DNA from 2 places in the Streptomyces sp. NPDC028305 genome. Region 1 is predicted to be linked to the other one. Evidence: riboswitches for the same ligand, from Rfam matches in the RefSeq annotation. Region 1 holds a riboswitch; the other holds the start of a gene.

Region 1 (7,672 bases):
GGCCAGCGCGATCCCGACCGACAACAACACCCGCAACGACCGCCCGCGCGGCCACCATTTCGACATTCGATGCCCCCGTTGTGCTCTGCTCGCGCGCCGACTACTGGAAATCGCCGGTCTGGAAGTTTCCGCGGAGCACGAAGTCGTCCCCCACCCCCTGCGGGAGCGGTCCCAACTCCTCCGGCCTCCCGGGCGACGTCAAGCCGGCCCGATACAGCTTGATGTCGCCGTCGTCCAGGACCTCTTTCGATGCGATGTAGAGGTACTGACGATCCGTGGACAGGGCCACGGAAAGAATCTTGTTGTCCGTCTCGGGGGCGATCTCCGCCTTCACCTCGGCCGCCAGCGGGCCGTCGGGCTTTTCCCCCAGCTCGCTCGCGTCGGCCCGCACGGTGAAGAAGGTGGACGCCTCCTCGCAGAGGACGTCGTCGGCGTTGATCCAGGCCACGGGGTCGCAGTCGCGCACATCGCCGCCGTCGCGCACGACCATCTGGTCGGTGGGGTCGCCGAAGACCGTGTCGTCGTCGAGCCGGTCCATGTGGGGAGCCAGGAGATCGAGGTCGAACCCGTCATACGAGTCGATGCCGTCGATGATTTTGCCGGGGGAGACGGCGAACTTCCCGCTCGGGTGAATGAGGCGCGGACAGGTGACGGCCGTCGAGTTCACCGGGCGGTAGAAGCCATCGTTCCCGGATCGCTCGTCATGGCAGGCCTTGCTGATCGGGTGCCGGGTCAGACGGCCGCTCTCATCCGCCGAGTAGTACACCTGCTCGTCCCGCAGGAACCACAGCGATCCGTCCGGGGCGAATCCGGGGAACCCGTCGGAGTGCGTCTCCGGGCTGTAGCCCCCTTTCTGTGCGGCCTCGGTGATGTCCGTGAACTCCCCCGTGGCCAGGTCCAGCCACCCCACATGCGAGGACGTGAGGGCGCCCACCTCGTCCGTGACCACCTCGACCGCGACGCGCCGGCCGTCCGGGGAGACCGGGCTGACCCCCAGGTCCGCCGCACTCTTGCCGTACTGCGGCTTTCCGCAGAGGCTGCGCACGAACGCCCGATCCGCGTCCCCCTCCTCGGCGATCTCGGCTAGCCGGGCCAACAGCGGCTCCTCGGAGTACGTGGCGACGCGCTTGCTGAACGTGGCGTCGAAGGCCGCTACCTGCTCACCCTTGCCGTCATCGTCGTCCCAGCAGATCACCGGCCCGGTGGCCGAGGTCACACGGGAGAGGTCTCGCATCGCCGCGGCGAGCCCGGATCCCTCCGCTTCCGCCGAATCCGTCACGTCCGCCCCGGACTTGCGCCCACTGCCGTCCGAGGCGCCGGATCGCCCGGAGCCGCCCTTTCCCGGGTCGTCGGACGCGCCGCACGCGGTCACGCCTCCCACCGCGAGCACGGTCGCCGCCGCCACCGCGACCCACCCACGCACCCCGGGCGCATACGCCTTACTCACTCAGCTCTCCGCCTTCCCCCGAACGTGACTGCCCTTAGAAGCGAGAATAGTATTAACCATGCAACGCACCTTCACGGCAAGTCGGTTGCCCCGTGCGCCCGACCGCCGATGAAGGATCATTGGGGCGCACCCCACCACGACAAGGAGGCGACGGTGTCCGGCACAGACGGAGACGGAGGCGAGCGCGCGGCAGGGCTGACGCGGCGGGAGCGGCTGCGCGTGGAGCTGGAGCGCGATGTCAGGGCCGCCGCCCGCCGGATCACCGCCGCGGAGGGCATCGAGGGGCTCACCGTCGCCGCCGTGGCCCGCAGCGTCGGCGTGACCTCACCCGCCCTCTACCGCTACTTCGAGGGCAGGAACGGGCTCATCCGCGCCGTCTACGACGACGTCACCACGGAGTTCATCCAGACCGTCGACCATGCGGTGGGCCGCCAAGACCCCGATGACGTCAGCGCGCAGCTGCACGCCGCCACCCGTGCCGTGCTGGACTGGTCCGTGGCCAACCCGGCGGAGTTCAACCTGCTCATGGGCGCCGGCTACCCCTCGGCGGCCAAAACCGCGGACGACATCCCGCAGGTCATATCGCGTGAGCTGGGCGGGGTGTTCGGACGGGGATTCACCCGGCTGTGGCGCGAGGGGAGGCTGGCCTGCCCTGCGGACGACGAGCTCGATCCGGCGCTGGTGGCCCAACTGCGGACCTACCGCAAGGTCATCGGCCTCGAAGTGCCCCTCGGCGTCGCGTTCCTGATGCTCACCTGCTGGCGCCAGATCTACGGCATGCTCTGCCTGGCCGTCTACGGCCATCTGTCCTACGCCCTGGACGACCCGGTGCCGCTGTTCGAAGACATGATGGACCGCCTGCTCGGCCTCCTGGGCCTCACCCGCAGCCCCGGCCTGGTGATCTGAGCAGCGCCACCGCGCCCGCCCGTACGGCGGCCCAGTCGGTGGCGTACTCGTACTCCCGGGTCCGCCGCAGCCACCCCGCGCGGTCCTGGTGCTCGCGGCGCAGCTGCTCCAGGTCCAGCTCGACGCCCGGCGGCGGCCCCGCGGCCGCCAGCTCGCCGATCCGCTGTTCCATGGCCTCCAGCAGCGCACGGTCGAGCTCGGCCACGGCGGCGACGAAGGCGCTGGTCGGCACGGTCACCCGGCCCGTGGCCGGCGCGGTGAACTCGATCTCGTCCTCGGGATCCGGCTGATGCGTCCAGCTGACGTTCATGACGTCCTCCATGGCGTCGTCGTCCCCGGCGACGGTCCGCCAGCAGCGGATGTCCGGCGCTACGCGCAGATACCCCGTGTTAAGGGTGCGGCCGCCGTGCCACTGCGCGGCCGCCTCGGCCTCCAGGGTCTCCTCCCAGCGCCAGTCGGAGGAGTCGCGGGCCACGAAGGCGGCCAGGTCCTCGGGTACGGGCTCGAGCGCCGCGGGCAGGAGCGCGAGCAGGTCCTCCCAGAGCCGGACCACGTAGTAGTCCACGTACGGGTGGGACGGGCCGTCCCCGCCGCCCCGCAGCCGCCGCACCGTGCGCTCGGAGTAGCGCAGCAGCTCATGCTCGCCGAGGTCGATGACGTACCAGCCGTCGGTCAGCCCGAACCAGTGCAGTACGGGACGCTCGCGCCGCCCCCACGGCCGCACCTGCTCCAAGGGGGTCAGGCCGAAACGGAACCGGATGTCCTGATCCATAGGGAGAGTATGGGCCCGCCCTACAGCCCGCCTCCCAGCCCACCCCCAAGGGCCCGACCGCCGTGGTCCGGCCCCGGTGGGCGCCGGATAAGGTATGCGTGAAAACTTCATCCGCGTCCGATCGGGGGAAGCCGGTGAGATTCCGGCGCTGACCCGCAACCGTGAGTACGGGCTGTGTGCCGCAGGGCGTACGAGCCGGGACACCTGGTCGGGCGCACCGCAGGCTCCCGCCGCCGGCCCGCCCGGCGGCGGCACCGTCGAGGTATGCGGAGCTGAGCCCGGTGTCATCGCGTTCGCACGTCCCTCGGCGTGCGGGGTGGTCGGCCGTGCGCGGCCGCGTACCGCTGCCCAGCCACCGCCGAGACCCCCGACCGAGAGGCACCGTCGCCATGAACGTACGCCGCAGCGCCACGGCTCTGGCCGCCCTGGCCGCCCTGTGCACGGCCGCCGCCCCCGCCGCGTTCGCCGACGCCTCGCCCTCGCCCAAGCCGTCCGGCTCGGCGGCGCTGCCCAAGGGGCTGTACGGCGCCAAGGACCCGAAGTTCGACGGGGTGTGGCGGCAGTCGCTCGCGCTGCTGGCGCAGGACGCGGTCGGGGTCACCCCGGCGAGATCGGCCATCGACTGGCTGGCCGGCCAGCAGTGCGAGGACGGCGGCTTCGCCGCGTACCGGGCCGACGCCTCCGCCGCGTGCGACCCGAAGAAGGGCGAGTTCACCGACGCGACAGCGGCGGCGGTACAGGCGCTGGCCGCGGTCGGTGGGCGCAGCGCCGCGGTCGAGAAGGGCGTCGGCTGGCTGAAGGAGAGCCAGAACGACGACGGCGGCTGGGGCATGAACCCGGGCAGCCCGAGCGACGCCAACTCCACCTCCGCCGCCGTCGGCGCCTTCGCCGCCGCGGGCCAGGACCCGAAGCAGGTGAAGTCGGCCAAGGGCGGCCGGACGCCGTACGACGTGCTGCTCGGCCTCCAGCTGGGGTGTGATGCGAAGGAGGGGCAGCGCGGGGCGTTCGCGTATACGGCGGACAAGGGCAAGCCGGTCGCGAACGACCTGGCGACGACGGCCGCCGCGCTGGCCACCGAGGGCAAGGGCTGGGTCTTCGAGCCCGCGGGCAAGGACGCCGGCAAGGCCCCGGAGCCGCTGGACTGCGGCTCGGGCAGCAAGGACGGCAAGGACGACAAGAGCGACAAGAGCGGGAGCGCCAAGCCGGCCAAGGTGACCGAGGCCGCGCGGGCCGCCGCCGCGTATCTGGCGGACACCATGGCCGGGCACGGCAGCCATCTGCTGTCCGCGATGCCCGGCGCCGAGGACCAGCCCGACTTCGGCGGCACGGCGGACGCGATAGTAGCCCTGGCCGCCGGGGAGCACAGCGCGACCGCGGCGAAGCCCCTCCAGTGGCTCCAGAACGAGAAGAACGGCGCGCTGGCGTGGGCGAAGGGCGACCCGGGGGCGCTGGCCAAGCTGGTCCTCGCGGCGCACGCGGCCGGGGCGGATCCGCGCAGCTTCGGCGGCGTCGACCTCGTCCAGCAGCTGAACGCCACCGGCCCGAAGCCGGAGTCGGTCTCCGCGTCCGGGTCGCAGGCGGACTCGGATGAGGGCAAGGACAAGGACGGGGAGAAGAAGGACGACGACAAGGGGGGTGTCGGCGGCGTCTGGTGGACGGTGGGCGTCTTCGCGGTGGCCGGCATCGGCATCGGCTTCCTGCTGAGCGGCCGGAAGAAGCAGCAGCTCTGATGGGGCTGCCTCCCGCCGAGCGACCCGAACCCGCGCCGGCGGCCCCAAGGTCATCGGCCGACCAGCCGGAGCAGCGGGAGCCCGCTCGCCCTGCGCCGCGGTTCGCCGCCGCGCGTCCGTCCCGCGCCGCCCTCGCCTTCTGCGCCGTGTTCGTGTCCACGATGGTGTCCGCGCTCGCCCTCGGCGCCTCCCCCGCGCAGGCCGCGGGCTACCGCTACTGGTCGTTCTGGCAGCGGGAGCGGGGCGAGGACGGCTGGACGTACGCCACGCAGGGGCCCGCCACGGCCCGGCCGGGCGACGGCGACACGGTCGGGTTCCGGTTCGCGGTGAGCGAGGACTCGGGGGACGCGACCCGGCCGCGCAGCTCGGCCGGGTTCGAGACGGTGTGCGCGGACACCCCCGCGAAGGGCGGCACCAAACGCGTCGCCGTGGTCCTCGACTTCGGCACCGCCGCCGACGCCCCCGACCACCGCACCCCGCCCGAGCCCCGCACGGAGTGCGCGCGGGTCGGCGAGGACGCGAGCGCCGGGGACGCGCTGGCGGCCGTCGCCAAGCCGCTGCGCTACAACTCCGCCGCCCTGCTGTGCGCCATCGCCGGTTACCCCGCCACGGGCTGCGGCGAGCAGGTCGACGCCCCGTCGGACGGCGGCAGTGGCGGACAGGTCGGAGACGGCGGGGACAGCGGGGGCGGCGGACAGGGCGGCGGAGGCGGCGGCCCGTCGGCCGGGCTGATCGGCGGCCTGGCCGCCGTGGTCGCGCTGGGGGCCGCCGCCGTCTGGCAGTCGCGCCGCCACCACCGGCGATGAGCGGCGCCGACCGGGCCGCCGCCGGACACCCGCGCACCGCGCGCACCACGCACGCCACGCACAGCTCGCGTGGCGCGCTGCACGCCGGGGCCTGGTGGCTGTGGGCCCTGGGGCTGGCCACGGCCGCCTCCCGCACCACCAACCCGCTGCTGCTGGGGCTGCTCGTCGGCGTGGCGGGCTATGTGGTCGCCGCGCGCCGTACGGACGCGCCGTGGGCGCGCTCGTACGGCGCGTTCCTCAAGCTGGGGCTCCTGGTGCTGGCGATCCGGCTGTGCTTCGCGGTGCTCCTCGGCTCGCCGATCCCCGGCACACACGTACTGGTCACGCTCCCCGAAATCCCGCTCCCCGACTGGGCGCAGGGGGTGCGGATCGGCGGCCGGGTCACCGCCGAGGGGCTGGTCTTCGCGCTGTACGACGGGCTGAAGCTGGCCACCCTCCTGGTCTGCGTGGGCGCGGCGAACGCGCTCGCCAACCCCGCCCGGCTGCTCAAGTCGCTGCCCGGCGCGCTGTACGAGGCGGGCGTGGCGGTCGTGGTCGCGATGACCTTCGCTCCGAACCTGGTCTCGGACGTCCAGCGGCTGCGCGCCGCCCGCCGGCTGCGCGGCCGCCCCGACCGCGGGGTGCGCGCCCTGCTCCAGGTGGGGCTGCCGGTGCTGGAGGGGGCGCTGGAGCGGTCCGTGGCGCTGGCGGCCGCGATGGACGCGCGCGGCTACGGCCGCACCGCCCAGGTCCCGCCCGCCGTGGCCCGCGCCACCGCCGCGCTCACGCTCGGCGGGCTGCTCGGCGTGTGCGCCGGTACGTACGGGCTGCTGGCCGCGCAGGGCGCGGGCTTCGGCCTGCCGGTGCTGCTGGCGGGGCTCGCCGCCGCGCTCGGCGGGCTGTGGCTGGGCGGCCGCCGTTCGGTGCGCAGCCGCTACCGGCCGGACCGGTGGGACGCGCGGGCGTGGCTGGTGGCCGGGTCCGGGGTGGCGGTGGCGGGTCTGATGATCTGGGCGGCCTCGTACGCCCCGCAGGCCCTGGACCCGCCCGCCGTACCGCTCACCTCGCCCGTGCTGCCGCTGTGGCCGGCGGCGAGCGTGCTGGTCGGGCTGGTCCCGGCGTTCGTGGCGCCCGCGCCCGACCGGGCCCCGTCGCAGGCCCCGTCACAGGCCCCGTCACAGGCCCCGTCGCGGGCTCCGGCCCCGGTGGCCGCCGTGCCGCGCCCCACCTCCCAGAAGACCAGCGAGGACACCGGCAAGGAGGCCACGCGGTGATCCGCTTCGAGCAGGTGTCCGTCACCTACGACGCCGCCGCGCACCCCGCACTGCGGGGCGTGGACCTGACCGTTCCGGAGGGGGAGCTGTGTCTGCTCGTCGGCCCCTCAGGAGTCGGCAAGTCGACTCTTCTGGGCGCCGTCTCCGGGCTGGTGCCGCACTTCACGGGCGGCACGCTGCGCGGGCGGGTCACCGTGGCGGGCCGCGACACCCGCACCCACAAGCCGCGTGAACTGGCCGATGTCGTGGGCACGGTGGGCCAGGACCCGCTGGCCCACTTCGTCACGGACACCGTCGAGGACGAACTCGCGTACGGCATGGAGTCGCTGGGCGTCCCGCCGGACACCATGCGCCGCCGGGTCGAGGAGACCCTGGACCTGCTCGGCCTCGCCGCGCTGCGCGACCGGCCCATCACGACGCTCTCCGGCGGCCAGCGGCAGCGGGTCGCCATCGGCTCGGTGCTCACCACACACCCGCGCGTCCTGGTCCTCGACGAGCCGACGTCGGCGCTGGACCCGGCGGCGGCCGAGGAGGTCCTGGCGGTGCTCCAGCGGCTGGTGCACGACCTGGGCACCACCGTGCTTTTGGCCGAGCACCGCCTGGAGCGGGTGGTCCAGTACGCGGATCAGCTGATCCTGCTGCCCTCCCCCGGCGCGGCCCCCGTCGTCGGGGACCCGGCCGAGGTGATGGCGGTCTCGCCCGTCCAGCCGCCCGTGGTCGAGCTCGGCCGCCTCGCGGGCTGGTCCCCGCTCCCGCTG
Region 2 (7,672 bases), on a different contig from region 1:
CGCCCCTTGGGGTTGCACCAGGCCTCGGGGTCCTCCTTGCCCGGCACCGGCCCCTTGCCGTTGCGGCTGGTGTCGATCACGAAGGGCTTTCCGCCGACCAGGGCGGAGAGCTTCCTGCCGTACACCTTGTTGTCCGCGGTGGTCTGATAGTTGGCGATGTTGAGCGCGAAGCCGTCGGCCTTCTTCAGCCCGGCGCGCCGCAGCGGCTCGGCCATCCGGCGCGGATCCTTGATCCAGTGCGGATTCCCCGCGTCCAGATAGACCTTGGTGCGGGGCAGCCCCTTGAGCTTGTCCACAGCCCCGGTCAGCAGGTCGTAACGCTCCTCGAGGAACCGCCTGGGCGTGCAGCCGTCCACCGCGTGGGGCAGTGCGTCCGGCTCCAGGATGACCGTGGCGGCCCGGTCGCCGATGCCCCTGACCGCCTTGTCCAGCCAGGCGCGATACGCGTTGCCGTCGGCGGCGCCGCCCTTCGAGTACTGGCCGCAGTCGCGGTGCGGGATGTTGTAGAAGACCAGCAGCGCGTCACGCTCCTCCGACACGGCGGCCTCGGTGAACCCCCGCGCCTGGCCCTCCGGGTCGTCCACCCCCAGCCACTCCGCGACCGGCTGCGCGGCGATCTTCTGTATCAGCTTCGCCTCGCCGGTCTCCCCCTTCCTGCGGTACTCGGCGACCTGCCGGGCCGCGGCGCCGTCCGGGTTCACCCAATACGGCACGACATTCCGGGGCCGCTGTGCGGGCCTCGCCGCCGCGATCGCCTCCTCCTCGCGATCGGAACGCCCGGAACCCGACGAGCCGAAGCAGCCGGAGAGCGTCACGAGCGACAGCAGCGCCCCCACCGCCGCCCCGGCACGGACAGATCCTCGCCGACGGCCGGTGTAACTCCCGTACATCCACTCCCCCTTGGGTGCACGCTCCGGGGGACACCCCTCAGGCCCCCGGCAGGACAAGACCGGTCGAAACCATGCTTACACACCACACCGGCCCTCACGGGGTTATCCACAGCCCTTTGCGTGAATTCGCCCGTACGGCGCGAAGCGGCCCCTCCGGGACCGGTTGACAGGTACCCGTCCGCCTGGGACTCTCCGATGCGACAAGTCAACACAACGAGACGACGGTGTACAGGAACCCGGTGCGAATCCGGGACGGTCCCGCCACTGTGACCAGGAGTCGGCGCGCGCGAACGGCGCCGCACTTCCGGGAGTCAGGAACTGGCCGTCGTTCTCCTTCCTGCTGAGGGGCGTGGAAACCCCACTAGGAGGCAACAGCGGATGTCCCTGCACACGGCACGGCACACCGACCCCGCGGCCGTCTCGGCCGCCACCGCCCACACCCGCGACTGGCTGATCGCGGCCGGCGCGGTCATCCTCGCTCTCATCGCCCTGTACGCGGTCTTCATCGACAACGGCTCGCTGATCTCGGCGACGGGCGACTATCTGCACGAGTTCTCGCACGACGGCCGGCACCTCTTCGGTGCCCCCTGCCACTGACGGGTCCGGCACCCCATGGCAGACGGTCACGTTCCCGTACTCCCCCTGCTCCGGCGTGGCCTGGCGGCGGGCGCCCTCGCGGGCCTCGCCACCGGGCTGTTCTCCCTGCTGCTGGCCGAGCCCCTGATGGACCGCGCCATCCGGCTGGAGGAAAAACGCCAGGAGAGCGAGCATTCGCACGCCGCCGCGGCCGCGGCGGTCACCCACCACGAGGAGCTGTTCTCCCGCTCCACCCAGCACTTCGGCCTCGTCGTCACCGCCGTGGTCGTCGGGCTGGCGCTCGGCGTCTTCTTCGCGGTCGCGCACGCGCTCGTCCACCGCGGATCCGACACCTCCGCACGCCCCTGGCCCCGCGCGCTCACCCTCGCGGCGGCGGGCTTCACCGGCCTCTCGCTCCTGCCAGGCCTGCGCTACCCGGCCAACCCGCCGGGCGTCGGCGACGCGGGCACGGTCGGCGACCGCCAGGCGATGTGGCTCGCCGCGGTGGCGATCGGCGTGCTCGGCATGGTGCTCGCCCGGCTGGTGCACGTCCGGCTGACGGCGGCGGGCCGCGGTCCCGCCGTGGCCCAGACGGCGGTCGCCGCGACCGTCGTCGCGGTGCTCCTCGCCCTGTTCGCCCTCCCCGACAACCCCGACCCGGTCCCCGTCGAGTCCACACTGCTCTGGGACTTCCGGATGCTCTCGTTCGCCTCGCACGCGGTGATGTGGGCGGTCCTCGGCGCCACGTTCGGCGCCCTCGGCCTCCGCGCCCTGCGCGAGCGCGGCACGACGACTCACCGGCCGGACCCGGTCCCGACCGCGGCGTAACCCTCGGGCCCGGTGGGCGGGCTTCCCCGCCTACCGGCTCCCCGTCAGATACGCCGACACCACCACCGTTCCGCCGCGCGCCCCGCCGCCCGCGAGCAGCCGCAGCTCCGCGCGGCCCCCGGCCCGCGCCGCGTACACCCGCCGCGCGTCGAACCGCGTGGCGGTGACCATCGCGACGTCCTCGACCGTGAACTCGGCCACCGTCCCGTCCGCCCGGGACACCCGCACCGCGTCGCCGCGCCTGACCCCGCCGAGGCGGCGGAGGACCCCCGCGTCGGCCGGCCCGACCAGCACCGCCGCCCCCGAGGCGCCCGGCCGCGCCCCCATCCCGTACCAGCCCCCGCTCCCGTCCCGGCCCTGGCCGGCGACCGGCGCCGCGATCCCCGCCGACTCGACGACGACGCGCCGCGCCGCCGCGGCCGGCAGCGGGTGCCACGCTCTGGGCAGCGGATGCGTGGGCGGGCGCCCCACGGCCGCCACATCCCCCGTCAACGGCACCGCTCCGCCCAGGCCCTCCGCCGCGTCATGGCCCCACAGCCACAGTCCGAGCAGCAGCGCCGCCCAGGCCACCCCCGCGATCGCCCTCGCCCGGCCGACGCCGCCGGGGCGCTTCCCGTACACCGCCGTCAGCCCGACGCCGCGGCGACCGGGCGACGGCGGCGCCGCACCGCCATCCCGGCGACGGCCAGCGCCGTGACTCCGGAGAGCACCAGGCCGTACGCCTCGGCCCCGCCGAGGCCGCGGCGCGCCGCGTCGTCGGCCGGGGCGAGGTCCGAGTGGGCGCGGTGGACATGGCCGGGGCGTGCGGGGGCGGCGTCCTCCTGGTCCGCGACGGCGGGGCCGGCGATGGCCAGGACCACCGCCGCCGCACAGACGGCCATACGGAGCGTGAGGGCGAGCGGGCGCATGGTGAAACCTCCTGATACCACCGAGGCTCACGCGCACCGCCGGAAGCCGCATCCGCTGCGGCCCCCGGCTGCTCCGTACGGGTCAGACGCGCTCCGGTACGTTGCGGCGCGTTCCGGCGGGCGTCAGATCCGCTCGACCAGGTCCGCGATGGAGTTCACGACCGTGGACGGCCGGAAGGGGTGCCGGTCGATCTCATCGGGCTGGGTGACCCCCGTGAGCACCAGGAAGGTCTCCATGCCCGCCTCGAGACCGGCCAGCACATCGGTGTCCATCCGGTCGCCGATCATGGCGCTGCTCTCGGAGTGCGCGCCGATCGCGTTCAGCCCGGCCCGCATCATGAGGGGGTTCGGCTTGCCGACGAAGTACGGCTCGGCCCCCGTCGCCTTGGTGATCAGCGCGGCCACGGAACCGGTCGCGGGCAGCGCGCCCTCCGCGGAGGGCCCGGTCTCGTCGGGGTTGGTGGCGATGAAGCGGGCGCCGTTGTCGATCAGGCGGATGGCCTTGGTGAGCGCCTCGAAGCTGTACGTACGGGTCTCGCCGAGCACCACGTAGTCCGGCTCGACGTCGGTGAGGACGTAGCCGATGTCGTGCAGGGCCGTGGTCAGCCCCGCCTCGCCGATCACATACGCCGTGCCGCCGGGCCGCTGGTCGTCCAGGAACTGCGCGGTGGCCAGCGCGGACGTCCAGATGTTGGCGACCGGCACGTCGAGGCCGATCCTGGACAGCCGGGCGTGCAGATCGCGCGGGGTGTAGATGGAGTTGTTGGTGAGCACGAGGAAGGGCTTGCCGGACTCGCGCAGCCGCTTGATGAAGGCATCGGCCCCGGGCACCGGGATGCCCTCGTGCATCAACACCCCGTCCATGTCGGTGAGCCAGGACTCGATCGGCTTGCGCTCTGCCATTGCGGACTCTCCTGCCATGCGCCAGTAACGCGTGAGTGGGGACACCGGCCGCGCCACTGCGAGCGGTGCCGACGAGCCAAGCGTAGTCAGCCGGGCCCGGAGCGGACCGCCCCGGTCCCCTTCTGACCTCGGCAGACCCGCCCGCGGGGGCCGCGGCGGGCGGCCCGGCGCGACAGGGCCGGGCGGGCGGCCGATCCTGTTGGTGAGGGGCCGCGTTCCGACGGGCCTCTTCCGCTCCCCCGCGAAGGAGATTCAGATGGGCATCAAGGACAAGCTCAAGGAAGCGATCAACAAGGGCCAGGAGCGGGCGCGGCACGCCCCGCGCAAGAGCGGCAAGGGCGCCGCCGACCAGCCCCGGAGCAGCGCGGAGAAGCTGGACGAGGAGATGCGCCGCCGGGGCGGGCCGCCCCGCGGGCAGTAGCGGCCGCGCCGCGCCTCACCGCCTCAGCCGCCGGGCCTTGACCAGCAGCGCGGTGCCGGTGAGGACGAGCGCGCCGCTGACGACGGCGAGCCGGAGGAGCACGGGGCCCCGGCCCGTCGCGGCGAGTTCCGGCGGCAGATGGTCGCGACTGCTGCCCTCGCCGCGCGGGCCGGTGCCGCCGGAGGCCTCCTCGCGGGTGCCCACGGTGCGCCCGTCGGCGCCGGTCCTCTGATCGGCGCCGGGCTCGCGGTCGGCAGGGGGCCCGTCGGTGCGGGGCGCGCCGGTACGGGCCCCCTCCGTCTCGCCCGTCTCGCCCGTCTCCTCCGCCCCCGCGCCCCTCGCGTCCCTCGCGCCCTCGACGCTGAAGTCGTAGTCGTCGGACTGGCCGACCCAGTCCCCGTCGTCCGCGCGGCGCTGCATGGTGATGACGTTCGCGGTGACGGGGCCGGCCGGGGCGGCGCCGGTGAAGCGGGACCGCACCGCCACCTTCACGCTCCCGTGCGCGGGGACGGTGAACCCCTGGAAGGGGACGTCGAAGACCCCGATGTTCTCGTCCTCGTCGGTGATCTCGAAGGAGACGGGCCGCCATCTGCCGCCCTCGTCGGGGTCCAGGAACTCCATCCGGATGTGGCGGGGCCGCAGCGCGTGCCCGCGGTCGACGAGGATCGCGATGGGGTGGATGGCGCGGCACTCGGCGCCCGTGGTGTTGCTCAGCTCCAGGTGCCAGGCGCGCCAGCCGCCGCCCCGCGCGTACCGGGCCGGCCCACCGTACAGCCGGGCGTCGATCGGGAAGTCGGCGCTCCCCCGCCGCCCGCAGAAGGGCACGGACGCGGACTCCGGCACGGACGCGGCGGCTTCCGGGGCGGGCCCGCACCACAGGACCGGCGAGGCGAGCGCGAGCACGGCGGCGGACTGGGCGGCTCGGACGGCGAGGGTGGAGGGCGAGCGCATGGGCGACCTCTGCGGCGGTGGTTTCCCGAGTGCCCTGCTGCATTCCACCCCGGGCGAGCGACACGCGGCGGCCCGGGCGGATTACCTCCGTTCGGCGGTCGGCGATTCCCCCGTTCAGCCCATCGCACCGTCCCCCTTTCAGATCATCGGCCGGTCACCCCACCGCGAACAATGGCGCCAGCACCAGCTGTGCCGCGCCCTCCACGACCGCCCCGCCTCCCCGGCCGACCACCTCCACCGGGACCGTACGCCCGCCCGCCCGCGCCGCGTCCGCGGCGAGCGTCTCGGCGACGCCGCGCGCGTACGGCTCGGGCGCGGCCAGCACGACGCGGCCGCCGAGCAGCACCCGGTCGATGTCGAGCAGCCGTACGAGGTTGGCGGCGCCGACGCCGAGCAGGCGCGCCGCCCGGGCCGGGTCGCCGTCCGCGACCGCGGCCAGGCACAGCGCCTCCAGGCAGCCGCGGTTGCCGCAGCCGCAGGGCGGCCCGTCCAGCTGGATCACCTGGTGTCCGAACTCCCCGGCGCCGGTGCGGGCCCCTCGGTGGACGGCCCCGCCGAGGACGAGACCGGCGCCCAGCCCGGTGCCGAGGTGCAGATACGCGAACGACTCGGGCGCCAACGCGCCGGGCGCGAACGACCCGGCGGCGGACCGCTGCCGGGCGCGGCCCACGGTGAGCCCCAGGGCGGCGGCGTTGGTGTCCTTGTCGAGGACGACGGGCAGGCCGAGCCGCGCGGCGAGCGCGTCCCGCAGCGGGAGCCCGTCCCAGTGGGGGAAGCCGGTGACGCGGCGCAGCACCCCGGAGCCGTGGTCGAGCGGTCCGGGCGCGGCGACCCCGACCCCGAGCAGCCCGTCGCGGCCGCCGTCGGCCCCGGCGAGCAGCGCCTCGACCTCGTCGGCGGCCACGGCGACCGCCTCCGCGGCCCCCGCGCCGAAGTCGAAGGGGGCCGTGCGCCGGGCGATCGGCGCGCCCGCGAGGTCGACCAGGACGGCCGTCAGCTCATCGCGGTCCAGATGCAGCCCGACCGCCCGCCGCGCGCCCGGGACCAGCCGCAGGACCGCGGGCGGCTTGCCGCCGGTGGACGCCCGGCGGCCCGCCTCGGCGGCCAGCCCGTCCGCCCGCAGCCGGGCCGTGATCTTGCTGACGGCCTGCGGGGTCAGCCCGGTCTGCGCGGCCAGCTCGAGCCGGCTGACCCCGCCCTCGCCCGCGTCGCGCAGCAGGCCGAGGACGAGGGCCGCGTTGTGCCCGCGCAGAGCGGACAGATTGGCTCCCGGCCCGGGGTTGGCTCCCGGCCCAGAGTTGGCTCCCGGCCCGGGGTTGGCTCCGGGCCCGGGTTCGGCTCCGGGCCCGGCCGCCGAGGACATCGCGCTGTTCACGGCACCATTGTGGCCCGCGCTTGCGCTTCCGCAACACTGTTGTCAAAGTGGTTCCATGGCTGACACCGGCACCGGCACCCCTGGCTCCACCCCCGCGCGCGTCGCCCTCATCGGCTTCGGTCTGGCGGGCTCCGTCTTCCACGCCCCCCTCATCGCCGCCACCGACGGCCTCGTCCTCGACACCGTGGTCACCTCCAGCCCGGAGCGGCAGCGGCAGGCCGCCGACGAGTACCCCGGGGTGCGCCTCGCCGACTCCGCCGACGAGCTGTGGGCGCGCGCCGGCGAGCTGGACCTGGTCGTCATCGCCTCCCCCAACCGCACCCACGTCCCCCTCGCCCGCGCCGCCCTGGAGGCCGGGCTGCCGGTCGTCGTCGACAAGCCGCTCGCCGCCACCACCGCCGAGGCCGAGGACCTGGCCGCGCTCGCCGAGCGCCGCGGCCTGCTGCTGAGCGTCTTCCAGAACCGCCGCTGGGACAACGACTTCCGCACGCTCCGCAAGCTGCTCGCCGAGGGCGCGCTCGGCGAGGTGCAGCGCTTCGAGTCCCGCTTCGAGCGCTGGCGCCCCCAGCTCAAGGGCGGCTGGCGCGAGTCCGGCGACCCGGCCGAAGTCGGCGGGCTGCTGTACGACCTGGGCAGCCACCTCGTCGACCAGGCGCTCACCCTCTTCGGGCCGGTCACCTCCGTCTACGCCGAGGTCGATGTGCGCCGCCCCGGTGCCCGCACCGACGACGACACCTTCATCGCCCTCACCCACGCCGGCGGCGTCCGCTCCCATCTGTGGATGAGCGCGATCACCGCCCAGCTCGGCCCGCGCTTCCGG

What was found. Region 1 has a riboswitch for cobalamin ahead of ACZ4WQ_RS03180 (prenyltransferase/squalene oxidase repeat-containing protein). Riboswitches for the same ligand answer to the same signal wherever they lie in the genome.
Positions count from the first base shown of each region.
Region 2: another riboswitch for cobalamin. It lies ahead of ACZ4WQ_RS43375 (CbtB domain-containing protein); the one in region 1 lies ahead of ACZ4WQ_RS03180 (prenyltransferase/squalene oxidase repeat-containing protein).

Region 1 covers NZ_JBVHTN010000001.1:695,873-703,544, forward strand. The annotation lists gene ACZ4WQ_RS03160 (LppP/LprE family lipoprotein) at 1-66, opposite strand, end outside; gene ACZ4WQ_RS03165 (hypothetical protein) at 101-1,447, opposite strand; gene ACZ4WQ_RS03170 (TetR/AcrR family transcriptional regulator) at 1,601-2,353, shown strand; gene ACZ4WQ_RS03175 (DUF5984 family protein) at 2,325-3,125, opposite strand; cobalamin riboswitch at 3,227-3,352, shown strand; gene ACZ4WQ_RS03180 (prenyltransferase/squalene oxidase repeat-containing protein) at 3,515-4,855, shown strand; gene ACZ4WQ_RS03185 (SCO2322 family protein) at 5,017-5,661, shown strand; gene ACZ4WQ_RS03190 (energy-coupling factor transporter transmembrane component T) at 5,658-6,914, shown strand; gene ACZ4WQ_RS03195 (ABC transporter ATP-binding protein) at 6,911-7,672, shown strand, end outside.
Region 2 covers NZ_JBVHTN010000013.1:47,950-55,621, forward strand. The annotation lists gene ACZ4WQ_RS43370 (glycoside hydrolase family 6 protein) at 1-890, opposite strand, end outside; cobalamin riboswitch at 1,096-1,231, shown strand; gene ACZ4WQ_RS43375 (CbtB domain-containing protein) at 1,269-1,487, shown strand; gene ACZ4WQ_RS43380 (CbtA family protein) at 1,503-2,294, shown strand; gene ACZ4WQ_RS43385 (sortase domain-containing protein) at 2,325-2,915, opposite strand; gene ACZ4WQ_RS43390 (hypothetical protein) at 2,921-3,202, opposite strand; gene ACZ4WQ_RS43395 (HAD-IIA family hydrolase) at 3,326-4,105, opposite strand; gene ACZ4WQ_RS43400 (antitoxin) at 4,362-4,526, shown strand; gene ACZ4WQ_RS43405 (hypothetical protein) at 4,542-5,477, opposite strand; gene ACZ4WQ_RS43410 (ROK family transcriptional regulator) at 5,632-6,840, opposite strand; gene ACZ4WQ_RS43415 (Gfo/Idh/MocA family protein) at 6,908-7,672, shown strand, end outside.